Regions from separate parts of the Streptomyces sp. YKOK-I1 genome, predicted to be linked through region 3. Evidence: riboswitches for the same ligand, from Rfam matches in the RefSeq annotation. Region 3 holds a riboswitch; each other region holds the start of a gene.
The links. A riboswitch is a leader RNA that binds a small molecule or an ion and turns the genes downstream of it on or off. The one in region 3 is predicted to bind cyclic di-AMP.
Positions count from the first base shown of each region.

Region 1: another riboswitch for cyclic di-AMP. It lies ahead of ACYQ8Q_RS19195 (transglycosylase family protein); the one in region 3 lies ahead of ACYQ8Q_RS38280 (M23 family metallopeptidase).
Region 2: another riboswitch for cyclic di-AMP. It lies ahead of ACYQ8Q_RS27205 (transglycosylase SLT domain-containing protein); the one in region 3 lies ahead of ACYQ8Q_RS38280 (M23 family metallopeptidase).

Region 1 is NZ_BAAGDR010000001.1:4,412,546-4,422,120, forward strand. Features, by position in the region: gene eno (phosphopyruvate hydratase) at 1-507, opposite strand, end outside; gene ACYQ8Q_RS19195 (transglycosylase family protein) at 839-1,552, opposite strand; cyclic di-AMP (ydaO/yuaA leader) riboswitch at 1,556-1,725, opposite strand; gene ACYQ8Q_RS19200 (transglycosylase family protein) at 1,934-2,911, opposite strand; gene ACYQ8Q_RS19205 (cytochrome P450 family protein) at 3,106-4,419, opposite strand; gene ACYQ8Q_RS19210 (nucleoside triphosphate pyrophosphohydrolase) at 4,416-5,399, opposite strand; gene ACYQ8Q_RS19215 (SurA N-terminal domain-containing protein) at 5,532-6,128, opposite strand; gene ACYQ8Q_RS19220 (hypothetical protein) at 6,335-6,952, opposite strand; gene ACYQ8Q_RS19225 (hypothetical protein) at 6,977-7,360, opposite strand; gene ACYQ8Q_RS19230 (glycoside hydrolase domain-containing protein) at 7,260-8,090, opposite strand; gene ACYQ8Q_RS19235 (hypothetical protein) at 8,298-8,684, shown strand; gene ACYQ8Q_RS19240 (HNH endonuclease family protein) at 9,126-9,575, opposite strand, start outside.
Region 2 is NZ_BAAGDR010000001.1:6,120,153-6,129,727, forward strand. Features, by position in the region: gene nuoN (NADH-quinone oxidoreductase subunit NuoN) at 1-69, shown strand, start outside; gene recQ (DNA helicase RecQ) at 262-2,313, shown strand; partial or broken gene ACYQ8Q_RS27185 (HEAT repeat domain-containing protein) at 2,348-2,681, opposite strand; gene ACYQ8Q_RS27190 (M56 family metallopeptidase) at 2,924-3,862, opposite strand; gene fahA (fumarylacetoacetase) at 4,062-5,273, opposite strand; gene ACYQ8Q_RS27200 (HAD family hydrolase) at 5,556-6,380, shown strand; gene ACYQ8Q_RS27205 (transglycosylase SLT domain-containing protein) at 6,435-6,905, opposite strand; cyclic di-AMP (ydaO/yuaA leader) riboswitch at 6,909-7,107, opposite strand; gene ACYQ8Q_RS27210 (polyprenyl synthetase family protein) at 7,544-8,554, shown strand; gene ACYQ8Q_RS27215 (LolA family protein) at 8,815-9,575, shown strand, end outside.
Region 3 is NZ_BAAGDR010000001.1:8,588,583-8,598,157, forward strand. Features, by position in the region: gene ACYQ8Q_RS38255 (aspartate aminotransferase family protein) at 1-41, shown strand, start outside; gene ACYQ8Q_RS38260 (helix-turn-helix domain-containing protein) at 121-735, shown strand; gene ACYQ8Q_RS38265 (DUF6126 family protein) at 732-854, shown strand; partial or broken gene ACYQ8Q_RS38270 (tyrosine-protein phosphatase) at 890-1,688, opposite strand; gene ACYQ8Q_RS38275 (alpha-galactosidase) at 1,910-4,015, shown strand; cyclic di-AMP (ydaO/yuaA leader) riboswitch at 4,320-4,478, shown strand; gene ACYQ8Q_RS38280 (M23 family metallopeptidase) at 4,483-5,454, shown strand; gene ACYQ8Q_RS38285 (rhamnogalacturonan lyase family protein) at 5,636-7,549, shown strand; gene ACYQ8Q_RS38290 (DUF6250 domain-containing protein) at 7,533-8,261, shown strand; gene ACYQ8Q_RS38295 (SGNH/GDSL hydrolase family protein) at 8,388-9,173, shown strand; gene ACYQ8Q_RS38300 (TetR/AcrR family transcriptional regulator) at 9,204-9,575, opposite strand, start outside.

The sequences.
Region 1 (9,575 bases), 4.2 Mb from region 3:
GATCATGAACTCCTGGATGTCCACGTTGGAGTCGGCGTGCGAGCCGCCGTTCAGGATGTTCATCATCGGCACCGGCAGCAGGTGCGCGTTGGGGCCGCCCAGGTAGCGGAAGAGCGGCAGGTCGCTGGCCTCGGAGGCGGCGTGGGCGACGGCCAGGGAGACGCCGAGGATGGCGTTGGCGCCGAGGGAGCCCTTGTTGTCGGTGGCGTCCAGGTCGAACATGGCCTGGTCGATCAGACGCTGCTCGGTGGCGTCGTAGCCGACGAGCTCCGGGCCGATCTGCTCGATGACGGCGAGGACGGCCTTCTCGACACCCTTGCCGTGGTAGCGGTTGGGGTCGCCGTCACGGAGCTCGATGGCCTCGAAGGCACCGGTGGAGGCGCCGGACGGAACGGCGGCACGACCCGTGCTGCCGTCGTCGAGGCCGACCTCGACCTCGACCGTGGGGTTGCCTCGGGAGTCCAGGATTTCCCGGGCTACGACGACGTCGATGGACGGCACGAGCATCTCCTTCTTGGGATGTGACGCTGGTTGTGCGGGGCACAGGGGCCTTGTCGGCCTTTGGTGGGCCTTGCGCCTAGAGCCTATCCGCCCCGGGGCCCGCGGCAGCCGACCGACCGCCCCGTGGACAAACTGACCGTACACATTGTTCCCCATCGGAACAAAGAGGGGGTGGCGCGGAGGCGAACAGCTGGGCAAAGAAAACCCCGCTCCGGTGCGTACGGGGGAATGCGCACCGGAGCGGGGAGCCCGTGGGGACGGGGGGGACCCTCACGAGGTCTTCAGTGTGCGGGGCCTTCATGTGAGCGGCCTGTGGCCCCGCCGGGAAGCGGGTGTGTCACTTCAGGTGCAGCTGCTGACCCGGGTAGATGAGGTCCGCGTCCTCGACGATGTCCTTGTTGAGCTGGAACAGCTTCTGCCAGCCGCCCTTGACCTTGTGCTTCTCAGCGATCGAGCTGAGGGAGTCGCCCTTGACGACCTTGTACTCGCCGTCACCCTTCTTGACCTTCTTGCCGGTCGGGGTGGTGACCGTCTTGGAGGCGGCCGGGCGCTCGGCGGAGCGGGAGGCGGTCTGCTGCTCGGTGGAGCGGGTGGCGGTGGAGCCGTTCGAGCTGCTGGAGCTGCTGGAGCTCGACGAGGAGCCGGTGCTGCTGGAGCTGGAGCTGCCGCCGCCGTAGGGCGTGCTGGACAGGCCGGTGCCGCAGACCGGCCAGGCGCCCTTGCCCTGGCCCGCGAGGACCTTCTCGGCGATGGTGATCTGCTGTTCCTTGCTGGCCAGGTCGGCGCGCGCGGCGTAGGCGGTGCCGCCGTACGCGGCCCAGGTGGAGGCCGAGAACTGCAGGCCGCCGTAGTAACCGTTGCCGGTGTTGATGGACCAGTTGCCGCCCGACTCGCACTGGGCGACCGCGTCCCACTCGGAGGCGGTGGCGGCGGAGGCGTTGCCGGCCGCCATCAGCGGGGCGGCGATGGCGACACCGGTGACGCCCGCGAGAGCGGCGACCCGGGTGGCCTTGTTCGGACGGCGGTGCTTGCCCTTGCCGGAAAACAGCATGGTTCATCCCCTCACCGACGCCTGCGAGGTGAGCTGTCGGGTTCGGGCCGGTTGAGTTGCCCGGCCACGCACCTCACGGTGCGCGGCTTCACCCCGAGCCGGTTCCGGCGGTCAACCGCCGGGCCCGGCACTTACCTTGGGTCCCCCGCTCCTGCCTACGGCGCTTGACGCGACGACTGTTCCCGGGCCGCCACTGGCAGGATTCGGCGTTGCGGCGGCCGGGGCCCGGATTGCCGAGCGGTCCTGACCGTAGACACCCCATCCCGGGAATTTCAAAGACGATCACGACTTCTGAGACTCATCCCACACTTTCACCAAACCGGACAATCACCGCGAAGTGGGACGTGAACTCCCGGTGTTTTTGGGGGCGTTCCGCCCCTATTACACCGCTGTGTCGAGGGTCTGACCGGGCATGATGGCGCCCGGATCGGCGCCGATACGGCCCTTGTTCTCGGCGTAAAGGGCGCGCCATCCGCCGTCGATACCAAGGGAGTCGGCAATGGAGGCGAGGGTGTCACCCTCGCGGACCGTGTAGGTGGAGGCGGCGTGCCGGCCGGCACTGGCGGTCGAGGTGCCGGCCGCGGCGGCCTCGTCGGCGGTGGCGCCGCGATGCCGGCCGGAGCCGAGGGAGCTGGTGTCGACCAGGCTCCAAGTCCCGACATCCTGGACCACATTGTCCGAGTTGTCCGCTTCCGGGGTGGTCGCGGACGAGCCGCCGGATCCCTGTGCGTCATCCTTGGAATCGCCCGAAGTGTCGGACTTGCCGGAGTCGTTCGCCTCAGAGGAGGAAGCGGACGAAGGGAACTCCGAGGCCGAAGCGGACGGATCGGCCGAGGGGGTGGACGCGTCCTCGCCCGAGTCGCCGGATCCGTCGGAGTCACCGGAGTCGGACGACCCCTTGGACAGGTCGGACAATCCGGAGGACACGGACGAGTCGGACTCGTCGTCCGCCACTCCGGTGTCCACGCCCTCCGCCGCGCCGTTCACCTGGGTGAGCCCGGACGTCAGCCCGCAGGTGCCCCAGGCGCCGACGCCCTCCTCGGCGAGGAGCTGCTGGGCCACGGCTATCTGCTGGTTGCGGCTGGCCAGATCGGGGCGGGTGGCGTAGTCGAGGCCGCCGTACGCCTCCCAGTCCTCCTGGGACAGGCTCAGGCCGCCGTACTCGCCGTCGCCCTTGTTGGCGCTCCAGGACCCGCTGGTCTCGCACTGCGCCACCTTGTCCCAGACCGTGCCGTCGGCCGCGCTCGCGCCACTGGCGGCGAGGAGCGGGATGGCGATGGCGGAGCCGGTCACTCCGGCCGCGACGAGGAGGGCCGGAGCCTGACGGGGGCGGCGGTGCCGACCGTTCCCGGAGAGCATGCGAGGGCCTTTCTCTGGACAGCAGTGACCGGCGCGACGGACGACGTGAGCGCACATGAGTTCGCCGCGCTGACGACCGAACGTATCGGCAGACGATCACTTGTCACAAGTTAATGCCGCGCAGATCACGTGAAGATCACAGACTTGAGGGTTGGTCACCTTTGCTGCATCGGACGGTCACACTGCGGCTGACCTCAGGTCAGCTCTCTGTGTGCCACCGGCCGGCCACGCACCGCGGTGAACTCCACGGGCAGGGTGCGCAGTCCGCGCATGATGAGCCCACCGCGCCATCTCAAGTCGGCCGGGTCCGCCGCGAGCCGGAGGTCGGGGAGCCGGGTGAGGAGGGTGGCGAGGGCGCTCTGGCCCTCCAGCCGGGCGAGGGGGGCGCCCAGGCAGTAGTGGATGCCGTGGCCGTACCCGAGGTGCTGGTTGTCGCGGCGGGAGAGGTCGAGGGTGTCGGGGTCGGTGAAGCGGGCGGGGTCGCGGTCGGCGGCGGCGAGGACGACGAGGACGGGGTCGCCGGGGGCGATGTCCTGCCCGCCGAGGGTGAGGGGTTCGGTGGCGAAGCGCCAGGTGGCCAGTTCGACGGGGCCGTCGTAGCGCAGGAGTTCCTCGACGCCGGTCTCCAGGAGGGCGCGCTCTCCCTTCGCCAGGGACCGCTGGAGCCGGTCCCGCTGCCCGGGGTGGGTGAGCAGGGCGTAGGTGCCGTTGCCGATGAGGTTGACCGTCGTCTCGAAGCCGGCGAACAGCAGGATGAAGGCCATCGCGGCGGCCTCGTTCTCGGTGAGGTGCTCGCCGTGGTCGGAGGCGCGGATGAGACCGGAGATGAGGTCCTCGCCGGGCTCCGGCCGCTCGGGGAGTTCCGCGCGCTTGCGGTGGATCAGCTCGAGCAGATAGCCGCGCATCTTCTTCACGGACCGCGCGACACCGCCCCGGGGCCCGCCGCCGTGACGGATCATCATGCCCGCCCAGTCCCGGAAGTCGTCCTGGTCCTCGCGGGGTACGCCGAGGAGGTCGCAGATCGCGTGGATGGGGAGCGGGAAGGCGAAGTCATGGATCAGATCGGCCTCGCCCTCGCCGACGAACCGGTCGATGAGGTCGTCGGTCAGCTCCTGCACCCGGGGCGCGAACTCGGCGACCCGGCGCGGGGTGAACGCCTTGCTGACCAGCCGCCGCAGCCGGGTGTGGTCCGGCGGGTCGATGTTCAGCAGATGCGTCATCAGCTCGGCCTTGCGCTCGCCCGGAATGCCGGTCTTGCCCTTGGCGTGCTCGGGCTCGTCGTGGTGCGCGGGGTTCTTGGAGAGCCGCTGGTCGGCGAGGGCCTGCTTCGCGTCGGCGTACCGGGTGACCAGCCAGGCCTCCACTCCGCTGGGCAGCCGGGTCCGGTGCACGGGGGCGTGCTCGCGCAGCCAGGCGTAGGCCGGGTAGGGATCGGTGGCGAACTCCCAGGTGAAGAGCTCGGGGGCGGGTGGAACGGCGGCGATCGGGGAGTGGGGCCGACTGGTCACTTCTTCTGCTTCTCCCGCTCGCGGATGGTGTCCCGGTAGACGCGGGCCGCCGCACGCAGGGCCTCCTCCGGGTCGATGCCCTCCGCCTCAGCCCGGGTGGCGAGGGCGAGCAGTTCGTAGCCGATGCCCGCGGCGGCGGGCAGGGGGACGTCGAGGCCGGCCGAGCGCACTCTCGACGACAGCTTCGCGGCCAGGGCGAGACCGGGCTGGTGGAGGGGGATGCCGTCGGTGACGGACTCCCGTTGCTTCTCCACCGCCTTGGTGCGCAGCCAGTGCGCCTTGACCTCCTCCGGGGTGGTGGCCGTGGCGTCGCCGAAGACATGCGGGTGGCGGTGGATGAGCTTGGTGACGATGGTGGCGGCCACGTCGTCGATGGAGAAGGGGGCGTCCTCGTCCTCCTCGGCGATCCGGGCGTGGAAGACGACCTGGAGGAGGACGTCGCCCAGTTCCTCGCGGAGCTCGTCGCGGTCGCCGTCCTCGATGGCCTCGACGAGTTCGTACGCCTCCTCGATGCCGTACTTGGCGAGGCCCTTGTGGGTCTGCCGGGAGGACCAGGGGCACTCGCGGCGGATGCGGTCCATGACCTGGATCAGGTCGAGGAGGCGGGCGCCGGGGAGGTCGTAGGAGGCGGGGAGCAGTTCCAGCTCGGGCATCGCGACCCGGCCGGAGCCGGCCAGCCGGGCCAGTCCGTCCGTCAGGGCCGGTTCACCCTCGCCGGTCGCCACGACCACGACCGTGCGTCCGCCCGCGCAGGCGGTGAGCAGGTCCTCGGCGGTCGGGGCGGACTCCTCCACCCGTATCCCCGCCTCGCGCAGATACGGCAGCTGCGGGTGGGCGCCGTCGGCGCACAGCACCCGGTCCGCCTCGCGCAGGACCTGCCAGGCGGGCCAGGACAGCAGGCCGGGGGCGACGCGGTGGCTGGTGGTCAGCAGGACGACTCGGCCCGTCGGGGAGCCGGAGGGTGCGGTCACATCGTTCACACCCCGAACGTAACCCACGCCCGCCGACCGCTCCGCCCGGTTGTCCACAGGCCGGGCGGCCGGTCATACCGTCGTACGGTCACACCTTCATACGCCCCGTGGTCCTACGCCCCGTGGTCCCACGCCCTGCGGTCAGGTCGGCTGGGTGTCCGCCGCCGTGACCTCGCGGACCCACGGCGTCTTCGCGTCCACGCGGCTGACCTTCTTCACGTCCCAGGTTCCGTAGCGCGGGTTGACGTCGACACCGACCTCCTTCGACGTCACCGACAGCGCGCTCCAGAACGCGGCGTCCCCGGTGGTGGTGCCGAGCTGCGTGGCGAGCTTCTCCGCCTCCAGCTGAAGGCGGAGGTTGTCGTCGAGGCGCTCGGGCGCGACGCCGTACTGCTGGAGCCAGGAGGTCTCCAGGCCCTGCGCGCCGCCCGCCTGCTGCTCCAGACCGGCCCGCACCTGCTGGACCTCGCGGCGGCTGACGGTGATGCCCGCGTCCTCGGCCGCCCGGTCCAGCACCTCGTCCAGGACCATGCCGTGCAGGGTGTCCCGGGTGAGGGTGCTGGTCTGGGCGAGGACCTGGGCGTACTGCGCCTCGTCGGGGACGGCCGCCCGCTGGGCCTCGCGCACCTCGTTCACCCGGTTCTCGAGCTGGGCGACGGTGATCCGCTGACCGCCGACGACGGCCGCCGCGCCGGGATGCGCGTCGTTCCCGCAGGCGGTGAGGAGGGGGGCCGCCATGATCGCGGCGGACAGCAGGAACGCGGTGCGACGGCGACGGCGGTGCAAGGGAACCTCCCGGTCGGAGATTGTGCGACGGTGCACAAAGTCTTGCGGTGATCGATGGTAGGCAGTGGGGCGCCTGGGGCCAACCCATTCGACCAACGATTCACCAGGACTTCGGGCACCGCCGCGCTCGGACACGGCCCGCTCGTCGGTGCGAGGGATCAGCCCCGTGCCGCGGCCACCGCGTCCTCGACCGCGCGGGCGACTCCCGCGCGCAGGCCGTCGCCGGTGCTCACCGTGCTGACGTTGATCCCCGCGCGCGTGCCGCCCACCAGGACGAAGGACACCTTCCGGTGACGCGCGGCCGTCTCCTGCGCGGCCGTGACCTGCGGCTTGCCGACGGCCAGGACGACCTCGTACGAACGCTGGAGAAGACCGTCGGGGAAAGGGCGCGCGTTGCCGGTGCTCTGCTCGCCGGTCACCGGGGCGTAGCTCACGCGCGCGTGCGTCTTCAGGGAGGCGTCCTGCATGCCCTGCCAGACGGCTGCCGCGGTGGTGCCGGGGTGATGCCCTGGTCGCCGGTGAGCAGGCAAGCGTCTACGTCGGTGTAGGCGCGGGCGCGGGTGGCGGGGATCGGGGGGGCGGTCGTCGTGCGAGAAGAGGAGGACGGCGGTGACCAGCAGGGCGGCCGTCACGGCGAGCGCCCCCGCCGTGAGGGCGATGGTGCGTCCGCTCAGGGCGCGCAGCGACGCCAGGACGGCGCGCCCGAGAACCGTCGCGCGCCCCTCACGCCCGCCACGCCCCGACTGCGCCGGGCGCGCCTGGGTCACCTGTCTCACTTGCCTGGCCCTACGGCCGCCCCCTCATCCGGCGTGTCCGGCGTCCGCCGCCGGACGCGGCCATACCCGCCACGCGTGCGTGGCCGCTCCCGCCGTCGACAGGGCGATCAGCAGCACGTCGAGACCGAACAGCGCGCCATGGGTGTCGACCGGGGTGAGCGCCCGCTCGGCGGTCCAGGCCGCCAGTACGGCGCCGAAGAAGGCGGAGGCCCGCCGGTCGGCGCGGGTACGGCGGCGCAGGGCGAGGACGAGGGAGGGGACGGGGCACAGCAGCCCCAGGCTGAGGACGGGCAGTGCGGCGAAGCGGTCAGCCCACGAGGGCGACCGGGGCGTCCCACGCGTCGCGGTCCACCGTGATGGTGTAACCGCCGCGGGTCTCCTTGCTGTTGACCAGGTACTGGTGGCCACGGCTGTGGTCGGTGTACTGCGTGGAACCCCACGGCCAGTCGGTGGTCGTGGTGTTCTTCTTGTCCCACAGCGCGTACCACAGGTTGCCCGGCAGGTCCGTCTTGTCCGTGGCGTTGGCGATCGCCTTGGCGCTGGAGCTGCTGAAGCCGTAGTAGCCGGCGCGGTAGGTCTTGGCGCGCAGGGTCTTGGTGAAGGAGCGGACGTACGCGAGCACGGCGTCGTTGCACGACTTGTTCGTGATGTCGTACGCCTCCATGTCGAGGTAGACCGGGCTGCCGGTCTTCATGCCGAGCGCGGAGGCCTTGGCGACGGCGTCCGCCGCGTCCGTGGCGCCCAGGGAGGTGGCCGTGGCGGCGGTGATCTTCTCGGGGCTGGAGCCGGTCTGGCAGGGCGGCTGGGCGCCGACGTACAGCGGGATGAGCTTCCAGCCGAGGGAGTTGACCGACTTGACCCAGGAGGCGGTGAGGTTGGGCTGGTTGCAGCCGCGGTTCTTGCCGCCGACGTAGACGGCGGCGGCGCCGTAGAAGCCGTCGGTCTTCCAGGCCTTCATCGCGGACAGGGAGGGCGCGGTGCAGGTGTCGAAGGCACGGCCCGTGTACGTCTTCTGGGCGGGCCAGGTGGTGGCGGCCAGGGACTGCTGGGCGGCGATCCCGGCACCGGCGACGACGGCCGCCCCGGCCACGCCCCACGTGATGTACCTGCGCTTCCTGGACTGCCGGTGCTCGGCCATCCCACCCCACCCGTTCGATCGACCATGTATACGTATGTGCGCACGAAGCGGATCGCACCGTAACGTGCGGCACCCCCGTGATCGGGAAACACAGGTTCCCCAGAGCCACAAGTTTCCCTCATGTCACGGTAAAGAAAGGGAGCTCCCGGTACTGGCCGCCGTGGCCTACCCTTTCCCCTTGGTGACCTGGGGGACGTGAGGACAGTGGTGACGACGACAACGACGGGCGTGCAGAAGCGGCTCGAGGCCGGCTGGGGCCAGCGGCTCGGCTGGACGGCGCTGGCATGGTTCTCCTGCGGCTTCCTGGTGTGGGTGCCCTTCCTCTACGCGGCGCTGCGCCGCGGCCGCCCCTCGGACTGGGGCGCGCTCGCCTCGTTCGCACTGTACGAGTGCATCACCCTGCCGTGGCTGGTGAACATGGGCGACGAGGAGGCGAGCCCGTTCCTCTCGGTCGCGATGCTCGTGACGCTGATCGTGTCGACGGTGATGCTCCTGACCGCGCTGTTCGACAAGAAGACCCCGCCGGTCCCGGTGATGGGGTACCCGCAGCAAGTGCAGCCGCCGTATCAGCAGGGGTACCCGTACGGGCGTTGAGGCCCCGGAGGAGCTCTGCGGCGGCTTCACGAAGAGCGTCGGCGGCAGCGAGGATCGCCTCGTGGCACCGGCCCTCGACCTCGAGGTTCCTGGTGGCGAAATAGCCCAGGCCATAGGCGCGCAGGGGGTCGGCGACGTGCGCGAGGCAGCGCTCCCGTTCCTCCTCCCCCGCCACCGCCACCAGCATCCACCCGCTGATGGCCTCCAGCTGGAAGGTCTCGGCGACTTCCGGCTCTGACCTGGGACTCGAGATCGTCGACCGCCACCGGGTCAACCCACTCCTCACGGCCCGATCTTGCAGTTACCTTGACCGGCTCTTACCGAACCTGACCGATTTGCCGTGCCGCTCCCGTTTGCCGCCCGTGAAGTCCTTTGCCGACTCATCGATCCCTCCGCACCGGCTGTTCATGCCGCCGTCCTGGTCAAGGCCCGGCCCGTGAGTCAGCCCGCGTGGAAGCGTTCCGGTGCCTTGGTGGGGTTGCCGCCCGTGGGGAGCTTCTGGCCGGGGCAGGAGGTGAGGACCTTCCGCATCGCGGACTTCTCCGCCGCCGTGACCCACAGCCCGTACTTCTTCTTCACGGCCACCTGCGCCGCGACATACGTGCACCGGTAGGCCTTGTTGGGCGGCAGCCAGGTCGCGGTGTCCCCGTCCCCCTTGGAACGGTTGGTGCTCGCGTCGACGGCCAGCAGGTTGAGCGGGTCGTTGGCGAGCGCTATCCGCTTGCTCGCGTCCCAGTACTTCGCCCCCGTCTGCCAGGCGTCGGACAGGGCGACGACATGGTCGATGTCGACCTTGCTCGCGCCGCGCCGGTAGGTCACGTCCTTGCCCGAGTACGGGTCCGACTGCAGCACGCCGTACGACACCTTGCAGTCCCCGCCGGTGAACCTCAC
Region 2 (9,575 bases), 2.5 Mb from region 3:
CTGGTGCTCGGCGTGGCGCCGCAGTACTTCCTGGACCTGGCGAACCAGGCCTCGGTGTTCGTGCGCTGACCCTCGGGACGTGCGTGCGTACGGCGGGCCCGGCTCCCTCGGTTTCCGAGGGGCCGGGCCCGTCCGTGCGTTCGAGTGAGGCGCGGTGTGTGCAGAGTGACGTGATCGAGCCTGTGGATAACTCCGGCCGTGTCAGTCCGGACCCCTATCGTGGAGGCAGTGGTCGAGGGACGACGTACGGGGGACGAGACGATGGGCGGGACGGGCGGGATCGGCGAGATGACAGGGATCACCGGGACACCGGGGCGGACCGAGAGCGAGGCCCTGGCCGCGCTGCACCGGGTCTTCGGGTACGAGTCCTTCCGCGGCGAGCAGGAAGAGGTCATCGAGCATGTGGTGGCCGGCGGGGACGCGGTCGTCCTCATGCCGACGGGCGGCGGAAAGTCGCTCTGCTACCAGATTCCGGCCCTGGTCAGACCGGGCACGGGTGTGGTCGTGTCGCCGCTGATCGCCCTCATGCAGGACCAGGTGGACGCACTGCGCGCGCTCGGTGTGCGCGCCGGGTTCGTCAACTCCACGCAGGACTTCGACGAGCGGCGTGTGGTCGAGGCCGAGTTCCTCGCGGGCGAACTGGACCTGCTGTACCTGGCACCGGAGCGGCTGCGGCTGGACTCCACGCAGGACCTGCTCTCGCGCGGCAAGATCTCGGTCTTCGCGATCGACGAGGCGCACTGCGTGTCCCAGTGGGGCCACGACTTCCGCCCCGACTATCTGTCCCTCTCCCTGCTCGGCGAGCGCTGGCCGGACGTCCCGCGCATCGCGCTCACCGCGACGGCCACCCACGCGACGCACCAGGAGATCACCCAGCGGCTGAACATGCCGGGCGCCCGGCACTTCGTGGCGAGCTTCGACCGTCCCAACATCCAGTACCGGATCGTGCCCAAGGCCGACCCCAAGAAGCAGCTCCTGGGCTTCCTGCGCGAGGAGCACGCGGGTGACGCGGGCATCGTGTACTGCCTCTCGCGCAACTCCGTGGAGAAGACCGCCGAGTTCCTCTCGAAGAACGGCGTCGAGGCGGTCCCGTACCACGCGGGGCTGGACGCCGGCACCCGCGCCGCGCACCAGGCGCGGTTCCTGCGCGAGGAGGGCCTGGTCGTGTGCGCGACCATCGCCTTCGGCATGGGCATCGACAAGCCGGACGTCCGCTTCGTCGCCCACCTCGACCTGCCCAAGTCGATCGAGGGCTACTACCAGGAGACCGGCCGCGCGGGCCGTGACGGCCTCCCCTCGACGGCCTGGATGGCCTACGGCCTCAACGACGTCATCCAGCAGCGCAAGCTGATCCAGTCTGGCGAGGGCGACGAGGGGTTCCGCCGACGGGCCACCTCCCACCTTGACTCCATGCTGGCGCTGTGCGAGACCGCCCGGTGCCGTCGGGGCCAGCTCCTCGCCTACTTCGGGCAGGAGCCCGCGCCCGCGGGCTGCGGCAACTGCGACACCTGCGTCGCCCCGCCGGAGACCTGGGACGGCACGATCGCCGCCCAGAAGGTGCTGTCGACGGTGGTGCGGCTCCAGCGGGAGCGCGGGCAGAAGTTCGGTGCGGTGCAGATCGTCGACATCCTGCTGGGCAAGCGCACGGCCAAGGTCATCCAGTTCGACCACGACCAGCTGTCCGTGTTCGGCATCGGCGAGGATCTCGCCGAGGGCGAATGGCGAGGCGTCATCCGGCAGTTGCTGGCGCAGGGCCTCCTCTCGGTCGAGGGGGAGTACGGCACCCTGGTGCTGACCGAGTCCAGCGGTGAGGTCCTGCGGCGCGAGCGGGAGGTGCCGCTGCGCAAGGAGCCCAAGAAGCCGGCGACGGCGAAGGCGTCCGGGTCGTCGGCCTCGTCGTCCGGAGGGAAGGGCAAGGCCAAGGCAGCCGCGGCCGAGCTGCCCGAGCAGCTGCAACCCGCCTTCGAGGCATTGCGCGCCTGGCGTGCCGAACAGGCCCGCGAGCAGGGCGTCCCGGCGTATGTCATCTTCCACGACGCCACCCTCCGGGAGATCGTCACCGTGTGGCCGACGTCGGTGCGGGAGCTGGGCGGCATCAGCGGGGTCGGTGAGAAGAAGCTCGCGACGTACGGGGAAGGCGTCATCGGGGTGCTGGCGGAGCTGGGCGATGCGCCGGGCGCGTCCGCGGGGGACGACGAGGGCGGCGCGGCAGCTTCACGGTCCGGTTCCGGTGTCGGGACCGGTGTCGGGACCGGGGCCGACGACGACTGGCCCGAGATGGACATGGAGCCCGAGCCGGACGACTGGATATAGCCGCCGGGCCGACCCGGCCATCCCGCGTGCGCCCTCACAACGCCCGTCCCGCGTACGCCCTGACGTCCGCGTCCGAGTCGGCCGTGGCCGTGGCCAGGGCCGCGCGGGCGCCTCGGAGTGGCGGTGCCGGGTGAGGGCCAGGACGGCGGCCTTGCGCACGTCGGCGTTCGGGTCGGCAAGGGCCTTGGCGAGCGGGGGCACCGCGGCCTCCGGTCCGGCCGCGGACAGGGCCGTCGCGGCACCGGACCGCACCGCACCTGCCAGGCCGGGGCGGCCAGCGCGGCCACGGCGCGGGCGGTGAGCGGTGCCGGGCAGCCGACAGCGCCCAGCGTGCCGTAGGCGGCGCCGCGCACCAGGACGTCCGGGTCCCGGTGAGCCGGTCCAGGGTGGTGCCCAGCAGGCGGGAGGCGTCGTCGGCCGCCCGTGCCAAGGGCGCCACGGCATCGATGAGGGAGCGTGCCCGTCGGGCGGCGACGGTGGTCGCGCCTGGTCCGGCGTGGTCGCGGATGCGGTCGTGGGGCGGCATGGACGGACCGTGTCCATCCGGTATGGCGTGCTGACCTGGGGTTTCTTTGGATGGGCGGCAAGATCTGCCACTCCCGGGCCGGTGTCACGCCAGGGCGTTGAGGCCCGGTGCGAAGGCGATCAGCAGGGGGAGCAGAGGCACCAGCCCGGCCACCGCCGTCGTCAGCGCCCGGTGTCTGCGGCCCAGCCGGGGCGGCGGCTCCAGCAGACGGTCGACGCGCTCGCCGAGGAGACGGTGGCTGGAGGCGCAGGACAGGACGCCCCGGTGCTGGTTCAGCTCGATCAGTGCCAGGGCGGTGGTCAGGTGACCGCAGCGACGGGAGGCGGTGTCGTCGGCGGCGAGTTCGACCAGGCGATGGGTCTGGTCGCAGAAATGAGAGAAGAGCGGAATGCGGGGGAATCCGGTGGCCAGGGCGGTCGAGAGGTGCAGCAGCCAGTCGTGGTGGGCGCGGGCGTGGTCGCGCTCATGGGTCAGGACGGCGTCCAGCTGGTGGGAGGTGAGGCGGTGCAGGGCCCCGGTGGTGACGATCAGCTGGGGCGGGTTGCCGGGCATCCACCAGGCGTCGGGGTACTCGTCCTCCAGCACGAGCAGCGGGCCCCGGGCGGACGGCAGGCCCGCGGGCAGCTCGGGGGCGCGTTCCCGCAGATGGGCGCGGGCCTGGCCGCGGCGTCGGCGTGCCTCGACGAGCTCCCGGGCCAGCATCGCGGTGGTCCAGGCCGCCCCGCAGGCCAGCAGCACGGTGAGCGCGGCGGCCCAGGGCGGGGCGGCGGAGAGGTCGTACGCCTCGGTGACCGCGGGCGGCGCGGGCGCGAAGACCTGGGCGCGGACGGTGTGGAAGACGGCGGCGGCACCGAGCACCAGCGCCGTCAGGCAGCACAGCAGCACCGTGGCGACCAGGCACTGCCACACCCACAGCGCCACCACCGGCTCCCGCTCCGGCCACTTGGCCCGGGTCAGCGCACGCGGCACCGGTACGGCGGCCGTCACCGCGACGGCGCTCAGCAGGAGCAGGCAGACACTCATGCCATCGGTCATGCCAGGGGCTCCGGATCCTGGTCGGAGAGGACGGGCGGAGGACGCACAGGGTGCGGCGGGGCCGTGCTCCGGAAGCGGAGGTCCGGCCGGGGGTGCGACAGACGTGCGGCGGGAGCGGCACGAGCACCGCGCCCGCCGCCAGTATGACGGCGGCGACCGTCCGCGTCAGCCTGCTGGAAGCAGGCCGTCATCCCGCCACGATCCGCCCGCTCACCTCCCCGAGCGCCACCCGCAGGCCGCCGGGACCCGGGGCCCACGCCGACAGGGTCACCTCGTCGCCGTCCTCAAGGAAGGTGCGCTTGCCGTCGGGGAGTTCCAGGGCGTCGCGGCCGTTCCAGGTCAGCTCCAGCAGGGAGCCGCGCTGCTCCGGGTCCGGGCCGCTGACCGTGCCCGAGCCGTAGAGGTCGCCGGTGCGCAGGGAGGCGCCGTTCACGGTCATGTGGGCGAGCTGCTGGGCGCCGGTCCAATACATCGAGGCGAAGGGGGGCTCGGACACGACATGGCCGTTGATCGCGATCGAGATGCGCAGGTCGTAGCCGGCGGGTTCGGCGTCGGTGTCGTCCAGGTAGGGCAGCAGCGGGTGGGTGCGGCCGGGCGGCGCCACCCGGGCCTCCTCCAGCGCCTGGAGCGGGGTGATCCAGGCCGACACCGAGGTGGCGAAGGACTTGCCGAGGAAGGGGCCGAGGGGGACGTACTCCCAGGCCTGGACGTCCCGGGCGGACCAGTCGTTGAGCAGGCACAGACCGAACACATGGTCCCGGAAGGAACCCGCGGCCACCGGCGTCCCCATCGCCGACGGCACGCCCACCACGAAGCCGACCTCGGCCTCGATGTCGAGGCGGACGGACGGGCCGAACACCGGGGCGGGATCGGCCGGGCCCTTGCGCTGGCCCGACGGGCGGACGACGTCCGTCCCGGAGACGATCACCGTGCCGGAGCGCCCGTGGTAACCGATCGGCAGATGCTTCCAGTTCGGGGTGAGGGAGTCGGGTGCGTCGGGGCGGAAGATCCGGCCGACGTTCCGGGCGTGGTTCTCGGAGGCGTAGAAGTCGACGTAGTCCGCGACCTCGAACGGCAGATGCAGGGTCACCGAGGACAGGGGGTGCAGGTGCGCTTCGAGGGTGGCGCGGTGCGCGGGGTCGGTGACGGCCGCCGTGAGGGTGCGCCGGACCTCCGACCAGGTGGCGCGGCCCGCCGCCAGCAGGGGGTTGAGGGTCGGCCGGGCGAGCAGGGCGGCGTGCGGCGAGCCGAGCGCACGGGCCGCGGCGCCCGCGTCCAGGACATGGTCGCCGAACCGGACGCCGACGGTCCGCTCCGCCGGGGCGGGGAGCGAGAAGACGCCGTAGGGGAGGTTGTGCGGGCCGAAGGGGTCGCCCTCGGGGACGTCGAAGGGGGGCATCGGGTACTGCCTCTCTTTCGTGCTCACCGTGTCGTGCTCGCGTCCGCTCCGCGGGTGCGGGCGGCCGGGCCACACGTTACGTCGAGCCTCCGGCGAGCGGCACGGGTCGTTGCCCGGCGATGTGTCGGAAAGGCGTCCTTCGGACCCGTGGTCACCCGTGTTCACCCGCGATCGGTGAGTGATCGGTCAACAAAAGAAGGGGAGTTGACAGAAGGGGGCCGGACTCCGTCCTGGTCCGGTGCACGTCGAGTCCGGGGGGTGCGGGATCCGTATTCTCTGATCATGGCCGCACCCACCGCATATGCCGAGCGCACCACGTACTCCCTCGTCGCCACCGACCTGGACGGAACGCTGCTGCGCGGCGACGACACGTTCTCCGACCGGTCGCTGGACGCGCTCGCGCGGGTGACGGCGGCCGGCGCTCGCCATCTGGTGGTGACCGGCCGGCCCGCGCCCCGCGTACGACCGCTCCTGGACCGTCTGCACAGCAGAGGACTCGCGGTGTGCGGTCAGGGCGCGCAGCTGTACGACGCCGGCGGGAACCGTCTGCTGTGGTCGGTCACCCTGGACCGGGAACTCGCGGAGACCGCGCTCGGCAAGATCGAGGCCGAGGTCGGGCAGGTGTACGCGGCCGTCGACCAGGACGGCGTCGACGGGCTCACGCTGATCGAGCCGGGCTATCTGATGCCGCACCCGACCCTGCCCGCCCTGCGCGTGGAGCGCCGCGACGACCTGTGGTGCGAGCCGATCAGCAAGGTGCTGCTGCGCCATCCGACGCTCTCCGACGACGAACTGGCCTCCACGGCCCGCGCGGTGGTCGGCTCGCTCGCCACCGTCACCATGTCCGGGCCGGGCACGGTGGAGCTGCAGCCGTGCGGGATCACCAAGGCGACCGGGCTGGCCCTGGCCGCCGGGCATCTGGGGCTCAGGCCCGAGGACACCATCGCCTTCGGGGACATGCCCAACGACATCCCGATGTTCGACTGGGCCGCCCGCGGGGTCGCGATGGCCAACGCCCATCCGGAGCTGAAGGCGGTGGCCGACGAGGTGACGACGTCGAACGAGGACGACGGCGTGGCCGTCGTCCTCGAACGTCTCTACCGGTAGCCGGTGGCTGGTGGCTGGTGGCCGGTGGCTGGTGGCCGGTAGTCGCGGGTCGGCTCAGTACGCGCCGAACACGTTGTCGATCGAGCCGTACCGCGCGGCCGCGTAGTTGCAGGACGCGGTGATGTTCGCGACCGGGTCGTACGGGTCCCAGGACGTGCCGGAGACGTGGTACGCGTTGAAGGTCGGGTCGATGATCTGCAGCAGCCCCTTGGAGGGGGTGCCGGCGGCCGCGTTGGAGTCCCAGAGGTTGACGGCGGACGGGTTGCCCGAGGACTCCCGGATCACATTGCGGTAGATGCCGTTGTAGGTGCCGGGGATCCCGTGCTGCGCCATGACCTGGAGCGAGGCGCGGATCCAGCCGTCGAGGTTGTTGGCGTAGCCGAGGCTGGTGGCGGTGGCCACGGTCGGCGTGGCCGCGGAGGCGGTGGTCGCGCCGAGGATCGGCAGGGCGAGCACGGTGACGCCGGTGGCGGCGACGGCGAGCGTGCGGGCGAGACGGCGGGCGCGTCGGGGCTGAGCAGGCATGGCGAAGTTCCTCTCCGTCGCCTGCGAGGTGAGCTGTCGGGTTCGGGCGGGAGCTGCCCGGCCGTGCCCTCACGGACACGACTTCACCCCAAGCCGTATCGGTCTGTCCGGAGCATGCCCAAAGGCACGGCCCGGTTCGACCGGTGCGGCGACTTACCTGGTTCCCCCGCTCCTGCCGTGGTGTTCTCGGTGGGTGTCCGGGCGGCGGCAGGATTAGGCGTCCGCCCGACAGGCCGGGAACGTATGCGAGAGCACATGTCCGGAACAAGTGGCGAATTCATGGTTAACCCCTATTGACCTTGATCCGCGGTCTATGAGGTGCTTGATCCTTTGTGGCTGCAAAGCATCAACTCGCCCGTGCGGACCGAGGTGTCGGGGTGGAACGGAGGGGGGCCGGAAGGGGGGCGGTTCGGCTGGGCGAGTGAGGCAACTCACCGGAGTCCACAAGAGGGGTGAATCGGGCAATAAACCCAGATGGCGGCTTAAGGGGTGCCCCTTCTCATAGGGCCTGTCCGGGCTGTAACCGTGGGGGCTGGCGGTGATCGAAACCTGACCGGATACGCTGACTTGAGTGAGCGCAGAGACCTATCGACAAACCGCGTAGCCGCCGATAGACACCAGCAGACAGGAGACTCCTCGTGACCGTCGTCGAGCCGTTTGGGCTGAGCGTGCGGGACCAGGCTCTGGAAGCCGATGTCCAGGCCGGATTGGCGGCTGTCGAGGAAGGCTTGCTCGAGGCCACCAAGAGCGAGGTCCCGTTCATCACGGAGGCGGCCCAGCATCTGCTGCGGGCCGGCGGGAAGCGGTTCCGGCCGCTGCTCGTGATGCTCGCCGCGCGCTTCGGCGACCCGTACGCGCCGGGGGTCGTCCCCTCAGCGGTCGTCGTGGAGCTCACCCATCTGGCGACCCTGTACCACGACGACGTGATGGACGAGGCCGCGGTGCGGCGCGGTGTGCCCAGCGCGAACGCCCGCTGGGGCAACTCGCTCGCCGTCCTCACCGGCGACTTCCTCTTCGCGCGCGCCTCGCACATCCTGGCCGACCTCGGCCCGGAGGCGGTGCGGGTGCAGGCGGAGGCGTTCGAGCGGCTGGTCACCGGCCAGATCCTGGAGACCGCCGGCCCGGTCGACGGCCGCGACCCGGTCGACCACTACCTCGACGTCCTCGGCGGCAAGACCGGCTCCCTGGTGGCGGTGTCCTGCCGCTTCGGCGCGATGATGTCGGGCGCCGATGAGACGGTGGTGGACGTGCTCACCCAGTACGGGGAGCGGCTCGGGGTCGCCTTCCAGCTCGCCGACGACGTCCTGGACATCGCCTCCGACTCCCACGAGTCGGGCAAGACCCCGGGCACCGACCTGCGCGAGGGCGTCCCCACCCTGCCGGTGCTGCGGCTGCGCGAGCGGGCGGCCCAGCAGGCGCTGCCCGAGGACCTCGCGCTGTGCGAGCTCCTCGACTCCGACCTGAGTGACGACGCCAGGCTCGCCGAGGCGGTCGCGGCCCTGCGCGCCCACCCGGCGCTGGAGCAGGCCCGCCGCGACACCGTGCGCTACGCGGAGGAGGCCCGCGCCGCCCTGGCCCCCCTCACGGAGTGCGATGCGAAGGCGGCCCTCATGGCGCTCTGCGACGCCGTCGTCCACCGCGCCGGCTGACGCCCCCGGACATCCCCGAAAGCCCTGCGCGCTCGTCGTCCCCGACCCCTAAGGGGAGAAGGGCCCCGGCGTCCCTCGTGTCATACCCCAGGTGTACGCGGAGTTGAGTCCGTGGGGTGACGCCTCCTCATGTGGGATTTGGTCAGATGGGAACCACGGAGAACACCACTCCTCACCGATTCGGGTGAGAATGGCGGCACGGGGCGGGGACGCTCTCCGTGAGATGACCAGCCGCCGCCGACGACGGAGGTAAGGCACACATGGCACCGAACGCAACCGACGACAGCACGACCGCCGGGGAGACGGACGACCTGCGCGTCGGGCGGCGCAAGGCCGTGCGCTACGTCGTCCCGGTCACCGTGATCGGCGTCGCCGCGGCGACGATCGGCCTGGTCCCGGCGCTCGCCGACTCCGGCGACCCCGACCTGCCGAAGATCACCGCCCAGCAGCTCCTCGACAAGATCGCGGCCTCGGACGTGCAGCAGCTGTCCGGCACCGTGAAGATCACCACCGACCTCGGCCTGCCCGACCTCGGCGGCCTGGAGAGCGGTCTGCTCTCCGGCGTCGCGGGCAACGGCGGTGACGGATCGTCGGCCGACCCCTCGGCCAAGCTCACCGAACTCGCCTCCGGCACCCACACGCTGCGGGTGGCCTCCGACGGCCCCGACCGGCAGAAGCTCTCCCTGGTCGAGGACGCCGCCGAGTACAGCGTCATCCACAACGGCAAGGACGTGTGGGGCTACGACAGCGCCACCAACGAGGTCTACCACGCGACCACCGACGAGAGCGCCGGCAAGGGCGCCGAGGAAGCGGAGCCGCCGGCCACCCCCAAGGACCTCACCGAGGACGCCCTCAAGGCGGTCGACGACACCACCTCGGTCACCGTCGACGGCACGGTCCATGTCGCGGGCCGTGACGCCTACAAGCTGCTGATCAAGCCGAAGCAGTCCGGCTCCACGGTCGGCGCGATCAGTGTGGCGGTGGACGCGAAGACCGGGCTGCCGCTCAAGTTCACGCTGAC
Region 3 (9,575 bases):
TCGGCAAGACCCTGATCAAGCAGGCGGTGGCCAACCGCTGACCGGCCCCGCGCCGACCGGCGCTTTTGCCTCTGAGGCAAGAAATTTGCCCCAGAGGCAACACTCCGGCTGAATGGACGTATGAGTTCGCCCGACTCCCCGTCCGCCCCGGACGACCTGCCGGCCGTCGCACCGCAGCTGCGGTCCCTGCGCCGCAGGGCCGCCCTCACCCTGGAGGCCGCCGCCCGCGCGGCCGGGCTCTCGCCCGCCCATCTCTCCCGCCTGGAGACCGGGCAGCGCCAGCCCTCGCTGCCGATGCTGCTCGCGCTCGCCAGGGTCTACGGTACGACGGTCTCGGAGCTGCTCGGCGAGACGGTCGCCGACCGGGACGCCGTGGTCCGCGCCGCCGAGATGGAACCCACCCGGGCCGGCGGCTGGACGTACTGGCAGGCCGGTGCGTCCGGGCGCGGGATGCAGGCCCTGCGGGTCCATGTCCCGTACGGGTCGCAGGGCGACATCGTGCGGGTGCACCCGGGGGAGGAGTGGCTGCACGTCCTGACGGGCCGGCTGCGGCTGCGCCTCGGGGACACCGTGCATCTGCTCGGCCCCGGGGACAGCGCGCACTTCGACTCGCTGACCCCGCACCGCCTCGCCGCGCAGGACCCCGACGGGGTCGACCTGCTCTTCGTCCACACCCTGCTGCAGAGTCCCACGGCCGCCCTGTGCCTGGGCCCCACCCCTGGAGAGACACCATGACCGACATGGAGGAGCGGTTCCCGCGCAGCCTCTGGATCCGGCTGATCATCTACATCGCGGCGGGGCACGTCCTCGCGGCGTTCATCTGGTTCCTGTTCGAGGTGGGGGCCAACCAGTAGGGGGCCGCGACCCGTAGGGACCCGCGACCGCGGCGTCAGTCGAGCAGCCGCTCGCGCAGCCGCTCCCGGGTCTGCGGAGCCAGCTTCAGCCCCTTCTCCAGATAGGGGTCGACCCCGCCCCAGGTCTCGTCGATGGTGTCCAGCGCCGCCGCGAGGTACTCCTCCCGGGCGTCGAACAGGGGGCTGAGCAGCTCCATCACCTCGGGGGTGTACGCGGTCGCCGCCGAGCCGCCGCGCCGCACCTTGTAGCGGCGGTGCTTGGCGTTGGACTCCAGGTAGTCCGCGAGGATCGCCTCGCGCTCCACGCCGAGGGCGAGCAGCGTCACCGCGACGGACAGACCGGCGCGGTCCTTGCCGGCCGCGCAGTGCATCAGCGCCGGGACGCTGTCCTCGGCGAGCGCGTGCAGCACGCGCGAGTGCTCGGCCGTACGCCCCTTGATGATCGTGCGGTACGAGGCGATCATCCGGCCCGCGGCCTTGCCGTCGCCGAGGAGGACGCGCAGCTGCTCGATGTCGCCGTCGCGGACCATCTTCCAGAACTCCGCGCCGTCCGCCGGGTCCGACAGCGGCAGGTTCACATTGAGCACCCCCGGCAGCGCGACGTCCGGGCCCTCCAGCTTCTGGTCCGCCGCGTTGCGGAAGTCGAACACCGTGTGCAGGCCCAGCGAGGACAGGAACGCGGCGTCCTCGTCGGTCGCGTGCGCGAGATGGCCGCTGCGGAACAGCACGCCGTGCCGCACCCGCCGTCCGTCGGCGGTCGGCAGACCCCCCCACGTCCCGGAAGTTGCGGACACCTGCCAGCTCGGGCTCGGTCGACGGGATCTGCTGCGTCACGGGGGCTCCCTCCCGGGTCGGGCTCCGCCGGTGCGGCTCGGGTGACCGACGGGACCGATTCGACCATACGACATGGATTCCCCGGGCAACGGGTTGTCCACAGCCGGACGAATCCTTCGTCTCCCCAGGTGAAACGTTTGTCCACAGACGTTGCCGGGCGGGGCGCGCGCAGCTGATGATGTTGGGGCTTGATCGCACCTGTTCGAATCAGTGGGGGTTTGATGCCCGAGACCGTGAAGCCCGAGATCGCCGCGGACGGCCGTACCTGGCTCCTTTCGGGGCCGGCGAGCAGCTATGCCCTCCACCTCACCGAGGCCGACGAACTGGTGCATCTGCACTGGGGCCCGAGGATCGCGCTCGCCGACGCCGAGGCCCTCGCGGCCGTGCCCTTCCAGGGCCGCGCGTCCTTCGAGGCCGCGCTGGACGGGCGTGAGGAGTACCCGGTGGAGGGCGGCCCCCGGTTCGTCCGCCCCGCCCTGTCCGTGCGCACCGGCACCGGGCGCCGCGGCACCGAGTGGACCTTCGAGTCGTACGAGATCCAGGACCCCGACGACCCGGGCGCCGAGCTGCGGCTGCGGTTCCGGGACGGCGCCCTGGTGATCACCCTGCACTACCGGATGCGCGGCGACGTCGTGGAGCGCTGGACGGCCCTGCGCAACGACGGCGAGGAGCCGCTGGAGCTGCTGCGCGCCGACTCCGCCACCTGGACCCTGCCCGAGCGCGACGACTGGCGGCTGTCGCATCTGCACGGCCGCTGGGCCGCCGAGTCCCGGCTGGTGCAGGCCCCGCTGACCTACGGCGAGAAGATCATCGGCAGCCGGCGTGGCCACACCGGTCACCAGTACCTGCCCTGGGTCGCCCTCGACACCGACGCGACCGAGGAACGCGGCGAGGTCTACGGCTGCGCCCTCGGCTGGTCCGGTTCCTGGCGTATCGCCGTCGCCCAACTCCCGGACGCGCGCGTGCAGATCACCGGCGGCGCCGGGTACGACGACTCCGGTCTGCTGCGGCTGGCTGCGGAGGAGTCCTTCACCACGCCGCTGTTCGCCGGTCTGTGGAGCGACGCGGGCTTCGGCGGGGCCAGCCGCGCCTGGCACGCCTACCAGCGCGCCCATGTGATCCCGGACGCCGAGCGGGACCGGCCGGTGCTGTTCAACTCCTGGGAGGCCACCTTCTTCGACATCTCCGAGGAGCAGCAGGCCACCCTCGCCCGGCGGGCCGCGGCGATCGGCGTCGAGCTGTTCGTCGTCGACGACGGCTGGTTCGGCGCCCGCACCGGCGACCACGCCGGCCTCGGCGACTGGTGGCCCAACCCGGACCGCTTCCCGAAGGGCCTCAAGCCCCTCGCCGACTACGTGCACGCCCTCGACATGCAGTTCGGCATCTGGGTCGAGCCCGAGATGGTCAACCCGGACAGCGATCTGTACCGGGCGCACCCGGACTGGGTCCAGTTCCAACCGGGACGAAAGCGGACGGAGTTCCGCAATCAGCTCATGCTGAACCTGGCGCGCGAGGATGTCCAGGAGTACCTCTGGGAGCGGCTCGACGGTCTGCTGTCCAGCGCCCCCATCGACTACGTCAAGTGGGACTTCAACCGCTGCTTCACCGACGCCGGCTGGCCGGACGACCCCTACCCGCAGCGCCTGTGGGTGGACCACGTGCGCGCCCTCTACGCCCTGCTGGACCGGCTGCGGGCGGCCCACCCGGGGGTGGCCTTCGAGTCCTGCTCGGGCGGCGGCGGACGGATCGACCTCGGCATCCTGGCCCGCACCGACCAGGTGTGGACCTCCGACAACACCGACCCGCTCGACCGGCTCGACATCCAGCACGGCTTCAGCCAGATCCACCCCGCGCGCGTGATGGCCGCCTGGGTCACCGACAGCCCCAACACCCAGCTCAACGGCCGGATCAGCTCGCTGCGCTTCCGGTTCGTCAGCGCCATGGCCGGGGTGCTCGGGGTCGGCGGCGACCTCTCCGAGTGGACCGAGGAGGAGCTCGCCGAGGCCCGCCGCTGGGTGGACCTCTACAAGGAGATCCGGCCCCTCGTCCAGCGCGGCGACCAGTACCGGCTGCGCCCTCCGGCCGGCGGGCTGAGCGCCGTCCAGTACGTCCGCGGCGACGAGACCGTCGTCCTCGCCTGGCTCCAGGCCCAGCGCTACGGCGAGCCGGTCCCGGTGCTGCGCCTGCGCGGCCTGGACCCGGCGGCGTCGTACGAATGCCGCGAAACGGGCGAAGTTCACCGGGGTGCGGTGCTGTTGCACCACGGGCTGCGGACCGGGCTGCGCGGCGACCTCGATGCGACGGTTATCCGTCTGCGTCGCATCTGAGAGTTCTGTCCGAATTGAAGCCTTCGTTCCAAGTCGCTCTGGAATAAGGGATCCTGGAGGGGTATTACGTGAGCAGGGTCATATCCGTGACCCTGTGTCGCCCGTCATGTTCACGTAATCAGAGTGCTTTTCCAGGGTGTTAGCCGAAATTCCCCGTGTCTGTTGCACGGAGCGTCACTGGGAATTCGCACAGCGGATCAAGAGAAAGGCGTGAACAGGGCAACCACTGCTTGTTCCTGTGCGTCTTGGTCGCTTACGTTCCACACCAATCCGGACGGACGCCGAATCCTGCCGCCGCCCGGAATCCGCACACTCACCCGTGCACGGCAGGAGCGGGGGACCCACAGGCAGAACCGCCTGCTCCGGTCTCCGGAACAGGCTTGGGGTAAAGCCGCGACCCGTCGCGGCCGGGCATCTCCAGTCCGCACCCGACAGCTCACCTCGCAGGCGCCGGAGAGGAATTCGCCATGCCCGCGAAGGGTAAGCACCGCCGCCCGAAGACCCAGCGCTTCACCCGCTCCATCGCCGTCGCCGGAACCGGCGGGGCCGCACTCGCCCTCCCGCTCATGGGGGCCACCGGCGCCCACGCGGCCACCGCCGACTCGGTTTCCCGGTCGGCCGCCCAGGCCATTTCGACGTCGGTCGCGGAAAGCGCCGTACAGGCCGCTCCGGTGTCGCGGAAGTCCGCCGCCTCCAGTACGCGGACCTACACCGTGCGGGCCGGCGACTACCTCGCCAAGATCGCCGACGAGCAGAAGGTCAGCGGTGGCTGGCAGAAGCTGTACGCGGACAACCGTGAGGCCGTCGGCGGCAATCCGTCGCTGATCCACCCCGGCCTCGAGCTGTCGATCGGCAAGAAGGCGGCGAGCACCAAGTCGTCGTCCGGTTCGTCCGGTTCCTCCTCGTCGAAGTCGTCGCAGTCCTCGCAGTCGTCGTCCTCCGCGAAGTCCTCCGACGCGAAGTCCTCGACGTCGTCGTCCTCCTCGAACACGGCCGCCCAGGACACCGGGAGCGGCACGAGCACCTCCAGCGGCTACACCCTGCCGGTGTCCGGCGCGACCGTCGGAACGGGCTACCGCGTGGCCGGCAGCATGTGGTCCAGCGGCTACCACACCGGTGTCGACTTCGTCGTCCCGACCGGCACCTCCCTCAAGGCCATAGCCGCGGGCACGGTCGTCTCCGCCGGCTGGGGCGGCGCGTACGGCAACCAGGTCGTCATCAAGCTCAACGACGGCTACTACGCCCAGTACGCCCACCTGTCGCAGCTCTCGGTCTCGGCCGGTCAGACGGTGACCGCGGGCCAGCAGATCGGTCTCTCCGGCGCCACCGGCAATGTGACCGGCCCGCACCTGCACTTCGAGATCCGCACCACGCCGAACTACGGATCCGACGTGGACCCCGTCGCCTATCTCCGCTCCCACGGCGTCGCCGTCGGCTGACCCCCGCCGACGCCGATCGCCGATCGCGCCTGACGCGCACGCCTGACACGCAGGCGAAGGCCGGACCCGAGCCCCGGGTCCGGCCTTCACTTTGCGTGTTCATGATCGTCGTATTGCGGTCTCGTGGCATCCCTTTTCGCCCCATCGACAGCCGGGTCAGGGTGGGGACACAGTGATCCCCATGAAGGGCAAGCGCTTTCTACGAAGAACCGTCGCCGTCACCGCCGCCCAGCTGCTGGCCGGCCTCCTCTGTGCCCCCGCGGGACAGGCGGCCGACGACGGCCCCCCGCGCCGGAGCGTGGAGAACCTCGACCGCGGGCTGGTCGCCGTACCGGCCGAGGACGGGCGGAGCACCTTCCTCAGCTGGCGCCTGCTGGGGACGGAGTACGCCCGCCACGGCGACGCGATCGCCTTCGACGTGTACAAGAACGGCCGCCGGCTGAACCGCACACCGCTCCGGCGGTCGACGACCTACCGGGACACCTCGCCGGGCACGGGGACGTACACCGTGCGCGCGGTCGTCGACGGCCGGGAGCGGCGGGCCTCCTCGCCCGCCCTGGTCCTCGCCGGCGGCTACGCCGAGATCCCGCTCGCCGTCGCCGACGGCTACACCGTGCAGCACGCCTGGCCCGGCGACCTCGACGGGGACGGGCGGTACGAACTCGTCGTGAGCCGTCTCGCGCAGACCCGCGACCGGTCCGATCTGCTGGAGGCGTACAGCCTCACCGGCGAACGGCTGTGGCGGGTCGACCTCGGCCCCGGCTCCTACACCCAGGCCGGCGGGAACGGCGCGAACGACCCGGCGCCCGCCGCGATCAGCGGCTCGACGGCGATCGGCGGCTACCGCAACGACGACAACGTCACGGTCTACGACCTCGACGGCGACGGCCGGGCGGAGGTGCTGGTGCACACCGCCGCCGGGACCACCTTCGCCGACGGCTCGCAGGTCACCGCCGCCTCGCCCGCGCGGCAGTTCGTGTCGGTGATCGACGGCGCGACCGGCGCCGAGCGGACCCGGCAGCCCGTACCGGACGACTTCGTCGCCGACGGCCCCTCCGGCGGGCACTTCGGCATCGCCTACCTCGACGGCGAACACCCCAGCCTGGTCACCAAGTTGGTGACCCGCGTCGGCGCCAGACGGGGATCCTTCCGGGTGCTGTTCCAGACCTGGGACTACAACGGCACGGATCTGACCCGCCGTTGGAAGTACGTCGTGGACCCGGCGAGCGGCGCGACCAGCTTCCACCAGATCCGCACCGTGGACGTCGACCAGGACGGCAAGGACGAGATCGCCGACGGCAACTACGTCGTCGACAGCGACGGCACCCTGCGCCATGTCGTCGACGGGGCCATCCACGGCGACCGCTTCGACATCGCCGACCTCGACCCCGACCGGCCAGGCCTGGAGGGCTTCGCCATCCAGCAGTCGGAACTCGGCATCGTCTCGCACTTCCCCTGGTACTACTACGACGCCGACACCGGCGAGCGTCTGGTGACCGGTGTCCACCCGGCGAACCCCGCGAGCGACGCCGACCTCGACGTCGGCCGGGGCAACGCCGCCGACATCGACCCCGGCCACCGCGGCTACGAGTACTGGACGTCCACGGCCGACGTCACCCGCCCCGGCGCGGGAGTCTTCAACGTCCGGGACGGCAAGGTCTCCACGACCACGCCCAGCGTCAACTTCCGTATCTGGTGGGACGGTGACAAGGCGTCGGAACTGCTCGACCTCACCCACGTCGAGAAGTGGGACCCGGCGACGGAGACCAGCGCCGTCCTCTTCGACCCGGCCGGAGTCGTCTCCGGCGCCCGCAACGCGACCCCCTTCTACGGCGACCTGATCGGCGACTGGCGCGAGGAGATCCTCGCCGAGACCGCCGACCACGGCGCCCTGCGCCTGTACACCACGACCGAGCCGACCGGCACGCGGATCTACACCCTCGCCCAGAACCCCGCGTACCGCCTCGGCTGGACCGTCCGCGGCTATCTCCAGTCGACGTACACCGACTACTACCTCGGCACCGAGACCCGCCGGATCCCCCGCCCCGCCCTCACCACGACCCAAGGAGCCGACCGACGTGACGACCACGCGTAGAGCATTCGGAGCACTGGCGGCGGGCGCCGCCCTGGCGGCCCTCGGTCCGACGACGACGGCCGCCGCCCATGCCACCGGTCGGGCCACGGGGTTCCGCCACCGCCGGCCGCTCGCCCGCGACGACTTCCGGCACGGCCTCGGACAGTGGGCCGTGGAACTGGAGCGGGGCGGGAACGTCACGGCCGCGGGCGGCGTCCTGGAGGTCGACGTGCCCGCCGGGGCGACGCTCTGGTTCAAGCGGCCGCTCGAAGGGCCGTACGTCCTCGAGTACGTCGCCACGCCCGTCTCGGCGGGCGGCGTCAACGACCGTGTCTCCGACCTCGACACCTTCTGGAACGCCCTCGACGTCCGCTCCCCGGACGACCTCTTCGCCACCCCGCGCGGCGGCGCCCTCGCCGAGTACGACTACCTGAAGACGTACTACGTCGGCTACGGCGCCAACACCAACACCACCACCCGGCTGCGCCGCTACGTCGGCGAGGCGGGCGTACGGTCGCTGGTCTACGACTACACCGAGCCGCTGCTGGTGGCGAACGAGCCGCACCACGTCCGGATCGTGTCCGACGGCTCCACCCAGCGCTGGTGGAACAACGGACGGCTCGTCTTCGACTACACGGACCCGGAGCCGTACACCCGGGGGCACTTCGCGTTCCGCACCACCTGGAGCCATTTCCGCATCCGCAACTTCCGGGCGTGGTCGCTTATTCCCTGATTGACGCAGTCTTGAGGAGTGGCTTATCTCACCGCCCGTCAACCCCTGCCTACGGTCGCGTAGGTCACATTCGAAGGGGAATCATGAACCGCTGTGGCAGACGATTCGAAGAATGACAGCAGATCAGTGATCGGGTCGTACGTGGCGGTGGGGGACAGCTTCACCGAGGGCGTCGGCGACCCCGGTCCCGACGGGGCGTTCGTCGGCTGGGCCGACCGGTTCGCGGTACTCCTCGCGGACCGGCGCCCCGAGGGCGACTTCGCGTACACCAACCTGGCGGTGCGCGGGAAACTGCTCGACCAGATCATGGAGGACCAGCTGCCGCGGGCCGTCGAGCTCGCGCCGGACCTGGTCTCCTTCTGTGCGGGTGGCAACGACATCATCCGTCCCGGCACCGACCCCGACGAGGTGGCCGAGCGCTTCGAGCGCGCGATCGCCTCACTGACCGCCGTCGCCGGCACCGTCCTGGTGACCACCGGCTTCGACACCCGGGGCGTGCCCGTGCTCAAGCACCTGCGCGGGAAGATCGCCACCTACAACGGACATGTGCGGGCCGTCGCCGACCGGTACGGCTGCCCGGTGCTCGACCTGTGGTCCCTGAAGTCCGTACAGGACCGCCGGGCCTGGGACGGCGACCGGCTGCACCTGTCCCTCGAGGGGCACACGCGCGTGGCGCTGCGGGCCGGGCAGGCGCTCGGACTCCAGGTGCCGGCCGACCCCGAGCAGACGTGGCCGCCGCTGCCGCCGCGCGGGACGCTGGAGGTACGGCGCGACGACGTGCACTGGGCGCGGGAGTACCTCGTGCCGTGGATCGGACGGCGGCTGCGGGGCGAGTCGTCCGGGGACCATGTGACGGCGAAGGGCGCGTTGTCGCCGGAGGACATCAGGAACCGGATCGCCTCGGTGGTGTGAAGAGAGGTGGGGAGGGGGCGCCGGGGGGTCTCAGAGGGGCTCGTCCTCGGCGGCCGCCCGCGCCCGCTCCACCGGGGTGCCCAGCTCCCGTGCGAGCGCCTCCTCCACCCACTCCTGCGCCCTCGCCCGGGACACCGTGCCGCCGTACGACGTCAGCTGTACGGCCAGACCGTCCAGGAGGGCCGTCAGGCGCAGGGCCGTGGCGGCGGGGTCGGGGCAGGTGAACTCGCCCGCCGTCACCCCCTCGGCGATCACCTCGGCCAGCGCGGCCTTCCAGGCGCGGTCGAGGTCACGGGCGACCTCCCGCAGCGCGGGCTCGCGCAGGGACACCGCCCAGCCCTCGATCCACAGCCGCCAGCCCTTGGCCTGCCCGGTGGGCGCGTACCAGCGCACGGCGGCCCG